3 regions of the Eggerthella timonensis genome follow, and region 3 is predicted to be linked to each of the others. Evidence: predicted binding sites of a transcription regulator. Region 3 holds the regulator's gene; each other region holds the start of a gene.
The links. The regulator LexA, encoded in region 3, represses DNA repair genes until DNA is damaged. The targets are predictions, from matches to a motif close to CNAACANNTGTTNG.
Positions count from the first base shown of each region.

Region 1: C1A15_RS07690 (putative DNA modification/repair radical SAM protein) is a predicted target of LexA. The motif match lies at 999-1,012, and genes of this name have one in related genera.
Region 2: uvrA (excinuclease ABC subunit UvrA) is a predicted target of LexA. The motif match lies at 1,403-1,416, and genes of this name have one in related genera.

Region 1 is NZ_FXXA01000002.1:1,847,949-1,850,216, forward strand. It holds gene C1A15_RS07690 (putative DNA modification/repair radical SAM protein) at 1-981, opposite strand, end outside; gene C1A15_RS07695 (hypothetical protein) at 1,210-2,268, shown strand, end outside.
Region 2 is NZ_FXXA01000002.1:2,310,438-2,312,705, reverse strand. It holds gene uvrA (excinuclease ABC subunit UvrA) at 1-1,279, opposite strand, end outside; gene C1A15_RS09610 (PTS sugar transporter subunit IIC/EAL domain-containing protein) at 1,454-2,268, opposite strand, start outside.
Region 3 is NZ_FXXA01000002.1:2,517,774-2,520,041, reverse strand. It holds gene hflX (GTPase HflX) at 1-858, shown strand, start outside; gene lexA (transcriptional repressor LexA) at 944-1,582, opposite strand; gene C1A15_RS10510 (hypothetical protein) at 1,725-1,994, shown strand.

The sequences.
Region 1 (2,268 bases), 670 kb from region 3:
GGCCCAGTTCGCCTTCGGGTCGAGGTCGGGATCGAGGAACGGGTTGTCCTCGTCGATGATCTCGGTCACGTCGAAGCGGTAGAAGCGCAGCAGCCAGTCCGCCTGGTAGAGCCGGTGCTCGCGGTTGAGCTGGATGGCGTCGGTGCCGGGCAGGCGCTTGTCGTCGTTCACGGGGGTGTAGGCGCTGAAGAACACGCGCTTGAGCGACAGCGTACGGTACAGCGCGGCCGATAGGTTGAGGATCTGGAAGTCGCTCTCGGGGGAGGCGCCGACGATCATCTGCGTGGACTGGCCGGCGGGCACGAAGGCGCGCTCCTTCTTCTTGGGGCGGATCTGCTTCATGTAGGTGGTCTGCTTGCGCACGAGCGCCCGGGTGTCCTTGTCCACGGCGATGTTGTCGCGGATCTGGCGCATGGGCGCGATGATGCGCTGCTTGTCCTTCTCGGGCGCGAGCAGCTGCAGGCTCTTCTGGGAGGGCAGCTCCATGTTCACGCTCATGCGATCGGCCAGGTGCCCCAGCTGCTGCACGAGCTCGGGCGAGGTGCCGGGCACCGCCTTCGCGTGGATGTAGCCGCGGAAGCCGTGCTCCTCGCGCAGGATGGCGAGCGTCTGGATCATGAGCTCGGTGGTGTAGTCGGGGTTGCGGATGACGCCCGAGCTGAGGAACAGGCCCTCGATGTAGTTGCGGCGGTAGAACGCGATGGTGAGGTCGGCCAGCTCGCGCGGCTTGAACGCGGCGCGCGGCACCTCGTTCGACACGCGGTTCACGCAGTAGGCGCAATCGTACACGCAGACGTTCGTCATGAGCACCTTGAGCAGCGTGATGCAGCGCCCGTCGGCCGCGAAGCTGTGGCAGCATCCGGCGGCCAGCGTGTTGCCCAGCTTGCCCTTTTGCGCGTCGCGGTCGATGCCCGACGACGTGCACGCCACGTCGTATTTCGCGGCATCGGCGAGGATTTCGAGCTTGCCAACCAAGTCCATTCGTTCATCCGTTCGTCAGATCAAATGTTCGCGAGAATGTATGTTCGTATACTACGCAAACGAGTGTTCGAAGTCAAGGGGAAAGCGTGAGGGGTGTATGCGCGTTCGGGCTTCTTTCGCCCATCCCGCCGATTTCTGATAAGATGAATATATTCAACATTTGATCGATCGAGGCGCGAGGGCGGCGCGAGAGGCGCGCCGGTTGCGTCGGTGCGGGAAAGCGGGAGGATGTCGGGTTTCGACGACGAGTCATTGTCTTTGGAGAGCCTGTTCGCGTTCGTGAACGGGCCGGCGGAGCATGTCGAGGACGAAGCGCGTCGCGATCCGGCCGACGACGAGCCTCCTGCCGAACCTCAGGCTTCGACGGATGCTCCCATCGAGCCGCCGCTGGCCGCGCCGGAACGCGAGCCGGAGCCGGAGCCCCGACCTGAGCCGCAGCCTGCGCCCCGGCCGGAACCCCGGCCAGAGCCTCGGCCCGAATCTCAACCAATGCCCCAGCCTGCGCCTCAGCCCGCACCCGCGACCGCCGCGGAGATCCTGGAGCCGGAAGCGAAGCGCCGTGGAAGCGCGCCGGTTGCAGGCGGCGAGGATCTGCGCGTGCTCGAGATGATCGCCAAGGCTCCGGCCGTGTTCGCGCTGCCGGTTGCGGCGGCCGAGCCGTCGGCGACGGATTCCGAAGGGCGCGAGCCGGCCGCGAGGCCAAGCTCGGCCGAGGCGGCCGCTCCGAGCGCCGATCGCGCGACCGCGGCGCCGCGCGGGAAGCATTCCTCCGGCCGCCAATCGTTCGAGCGGGCTTTTCGGGGGAAGCACGCCTCGGTCGACGAAGGCGCGGCTGCGATCTCCGAAGGCGCGGCGGAAACGGCGGAGCGTCCCGTCGCGAAGCCGAAGGACGAGTGCGGCGCGTTCGAGGAGCCGTGCGAGACGGCTCTCGAGAAGGGGAGGACGGTTCCGACGCTTCTCGAGGCGTTGGCCGGAATCCAGGACGATCCGGGCGAGGTTCGCGCCCTGATAGACGAGCGGTTGGAGCAGCTCATCCAGCAGCGCTTGGACGAGGTGCGCGAAGGGGCCGGAGCGCGCGCGTCCGCCGACGAGGAGCCCGGGGAGCCGCAGGCGGCTTCGCCGGAGCGCGCGCCTGAGCCGGCTGAGCAGCGACGCCCCGAGCCCGTGGAGCGCAAGGCTGAGGCGAAGGCGGAAGCGAAGGCTGAAGCGGGGTCCCGGAAAACCGAAGAGCCGAAGGTCGAGGCGGTGTCGAGCGTGATGTTCGACGAGCCTCCCACCAGCCTCGAA
Region 2 (2,268 bases), 210 kb from region 3:
CGCACGGAACGACGGCGAAGTAGCTGGCCAGCTTCTCGCGCTGCGAGTCGCTCTGGGCCTCCTGGTAGCGGCGCTGCACCGCGGCCAGCGCGCCCTCCCACTCGATGTACCAGTACGTCTCGCGCCCGTCCACCGTGACGTAGTCGACGCGCACCTTGTCCTTGCCCAGGCCCTCCAGCAGGCCCCGCTGCGCCTTCGCCGGCATGTCCTCCCACGGGGTGTCGGCGTCGGTGCCGAGGTGCGCGGCCACGGCACGCAGCACCTGCGGGTAGTAGTTGCCGGTCTTGAACGGCGCGATGGCGCCCTCGTTGAGCGACAGCGACGGGTCGGGCACCACGAGCGAGGCGTCCACCTCCTCGCGGCTGCCGATGCCGAGGCAGTCGGGGCAGGCGCCGTAGGGGGCGTTGAACGAGAAATCGCGCGGCTGCAGCTCGTCCATGGAATGGCCGTGCTCGGGGCACGCCAGCGCGAGCGAGAAGATGTGCTCGCCCTCGCCCAGGCCGCCCTTCGCTCCGCTCGACTGGCCGCCGGCCTCGCCGAGCGGCTGGCCGTCGTCGCCCAGCACCTGCACGAGCACGCGCCCGTCGGCCAGCTTCGTGGCCAGCTCCACCGCCTCGGCGATGCGGCTCGTCGCGCTCCCCTTCAGCTGCACGCGGTCCACCACCACGTCGATGAAGTGCTTGATCTTCTTGTTGAGCGTGCGCGGCTCCCCGTCGAGCTTCACGATCTCGCCGTCGATGCGCACGCGGCTGAAGCCCTCCTTCTGGAGGTCGGCGAACAGCTTCGTGAACTCGCCCTTGCGGCCCGCCACCACGGGCGCCATGATGATGGCCTTCGCGTCGGGCGCGAGCGCGAGGATCTCGTCGGTCACCTGGTCGGTGGTCTGCTTCTTGATGACGCGGCCGCACTCGGGGCAGTGAGGCACGCCCACGCGCGCGAACAGCAGGCGCAGGTAGTCGTAGATCTCGGTGGTGGTGCCCACCGTGGAGCGCGGGTTCTTGCTCGTGGTCTTCTGATCGATGGACACCGCCGGCGACAGCCCGTCGATGCTGTCGAGGTCGGGCTTCGACATCTGCCCGAGGAACATGCGCGCGTAGCTCGACAGGCTCTCCACGTAGCGGCGCTGGCCCTCGGCGTACATCGTGTCGAACGCAAGCGAGGACTTGCCGCTGCCCGACAGGCCCGTGATGACCACGAGCTCGTCGCGCGGGATGGTGAGGTCGATGTCCTTGAGGTTGTGCTCGCGGGCACCCTTGATGACGATGGCGTTCTGTCCCATGTGGCGTATCGCTCTTTCTATCGTTTGCAGCCCGGCGCGATGCCGGAGGTGAATATGGCTACCGGAGAACTATCATTTCCGTGCAATCGCTCATTTTAGCGCAGTCCGACGATGGAATCGGCAAAAACATCCGTTCGTCTGATTCGTTCAAATTCTGAGCACAAACTGTTCGATTCAGCGCGCGGAACGGGTCCGCCCGCGGTCGGCGAGCTCCCCCGCCGTCGCGAGGCGGACGCGTTCGACCAGCTCGTCGAACGGCAGCGCGGGCGCGTACAGGTAACCCTGGAAGTACGAGCATCCCAGCCGCTCCAGCAGATCGCGCTGCTCGGCGGTTTCCACGTACTCCGCCAGCACGGTGAAGCCCAGCTGGCTCGACAGATGCGTGATGGACGAGACGATGTCGGCGTAGCGCTCGTTCTCCAGCACGCCCTTCGCGATGGTGCCGTCCAGCTTCACCACGCTGAACACGCTCGTCTCGAGGTACTGGAACGACGTGCGCCCCATGGAGAAGTCGTCGATGGCCAAGGGGACGCCGGCGTCCACGAGGCGCTCGAGCAGCGCCGAGGCGCCGTCGTCCCAGCGCAGGGCCTCGCGCTCGGTGGCCTCCACCACCACGCGCCCCCGGTCGAGGCCGCGCTCGCGCACGCCGTCGATGATGTAGCGCACGCCGCCGTCGCTTTGCAGCAGCCGCGCGGTGGCGTTGACGCTGACGCTGAACCCCTCGTGCACGACGCCGGCATGGGCGAGCCGCTCGACGAGCACCGCGTCGTCGAGGGCGCGGGCGAACACGGCGCGCTCGAGATCGTCGAGCGCGCCCATCTCCTGCGCCAGCTCGATGACGAGCGGCGGGTACACCATGCCGTACACGGGATGCTCGAAGCGCAGGAGCGCCTCGGCGCCCACGGCGCGGCCGGCCGTGTCGAACTGCGGCTGGTAGCGCAGGGCGAACGCGCGCTGCTCGACGGCCGCGCGCACGTCCTCGGCAAGCG
Region 3 (2,268 bases):
CTGCGCGGCATGTGGGCGCACCTGGCCTCCAACCGCATGGGCGGCGGCGTGGGATCTCGCTTCGGCGAAGGCGAGAGCCAGCTCGAGGTCGACCGCCGCATGGTGCGCAAGCGCATCACATCGATCAAGCGCGAGCTCAAGCACCTGGCCGACGTGCGGGCCGTGCAGCGCGAGAGCCGCTACGAGAGCGGCATGTTCAAGGTGGCGCTGGCCGGCTACACGAACGCCGGGAAATCGAGCCTGCTCAACCGCCTGACGAATGCGGACGTGCTGGCCTACGACAAGCTGTTCGCCACGCTCGACTCCACCACGCGCAAGTTCGAGCTGCCCGAGGGCCGCGAGATCACCATCACCGACACGGTCGGGTTCATCCAGAAGCTGCCGACCACGCTCGTCGAGGCGTTCAAGTCGACGCTCGACGAGATCACGGGCGCCGACCTCGTGCTACACGTGGTGGACGCGTCCTCTGACGAGTACGAGGCGCAGATCGCCGCAGTGGAAGACGTGCTCGGGCAGATCCAGGCGCAGGACCTGCTGCGCGTGCTCGTGTTCAACAAGTGCGACCTGCTCGACGAAGAGCGTCTCGGCGTCCTCAAGGCGCGCCATCCGCAGGCGCAGTTCGCGTCGGCGGCGACGGGGGAGGGCGTGAGCGAGCTCGTCGAGCATATCGCCCGCGTCGCCTCGGCGCAGGACGAGCACCTCGACGTGCTGATCCCCTACAACCGGGGCGACCTCGTCTCCATCGCTCACGAGCGGTGCCGTATCCTCTCGGAGGCGCACGAGGAGGAGGGCACGCACATCGTCATGCTCGCGGGCCCTTCGTACGCCGGGCTCTTCAGGCCGTTCGCAATAGCTTAGAGTTACTCTAAGGAACGGCAAGCGCCCCCGTCGCTTCATCGAGCGACGGGGGCGCTGTTGGTTCGTCCGGCGTGCGGCGCCAGCGCTAGAGGCGACGGAATACCGCGACCACCTTGCCGGCGATGGCGCAGTCGGTGGTGATGATGGGGTCCATCGTGGAGTTCTCCGGCTGCAAGCGGATATGGTCGCTTTCCTTGAAGAAGCGCTTCACCGTGGCGCCGTCGTCGATGATGGCCACGACGATGTCGCCGTTGTTCGCGACGGGCTGCTCTTTGACCACGACGTAGTCGCCGTCGTTGATGCCTGCCTCAATCATGCTCTCGCCGCGCACGGAGAGCAGGAACGAAGGAGCGTCGCCCACGATCTCGGTGGGAAGCGACAGGGTGTCGGTGATGTTCTCCTCGGCGAGGATGGGGGAGCCGGCGGCCACGTTGCCCACGAGGGGCACGCTCACGATGTTGCTGAAGCTGGGCTGCACCACGTTGGTGGCCAGGGCGGCGTCCTCGAGCGGGTAGGTGAGCGCGATGGAGCGCGACTTGAGCGGGTCGCGCTTGATGAGGCCCTTCTCCTCGAGCGCCTTCAAGTGCACGTGCACGGTGGAAGGGGAGGAGAGGCCGAGGCTCTGGCATACCTCGCGCACGGTCGGGCCGTACCCCTTCTCTCGAATGCACTCCTCGATGCAGTCGAGCACCGCTTGCTGGCGCTTCGTCACTTTCTCGGCCATGGATCGTCCTTTCGTCGCCGCTCTATCTTCTACCGAACAAATGTATGAAATTCCTATTGACATGAACCTTTGTTCGACCTATTATATACGCGAACAAAGGTTCTACGCAAGAGCAGGAGGGCATAAAATGAAGAATTTTGAGATGAAGTACCCTGTTGAGGGAACCTCGGCCCTTCAGCCGAAGCTGGATTCGGCGCCTGCTCGACGCGCGCGCATCATCTCGTTTCCCGAGCGCCCGTCCCAAGACGGAGGCGCTGCGCGATCGAAGCACGGCAGCGCATCGTTTGCGTCCGCGCTGCGCGCAGGCACGGCGCAAGGCGTGTCGTTCGGCCGCATGCAGCGCTGGCAGGCCGTCGTCGGCGGATGCGCGTTCGGGGCGCTCGCGTTGGCCAGCCTGCTCATGGGGTTGTAACCAGCCGTTTTCCGCTCATCGTCGGCCCGTGCGGCCGTTCCCTGATCCACAGATGCTGCGTTTCTGTGGCTGCGTAGCGCCTCCGCCACCCCGGAGGCGCGTCCATTCGGGGGTTTACGCATCCTGCGCGTCGTGGTAGACTCGGCCGAGCAGCAACAAACCGCGCCGCCGCGCTTCCATGTCGGCAGGCGCTTCGCGAAGGAGACAAGGAACATGAAGCGATAACGAAAGCCCTATCATCGCCCCTTGCATGCATCAACCAGCCGCATCGGGT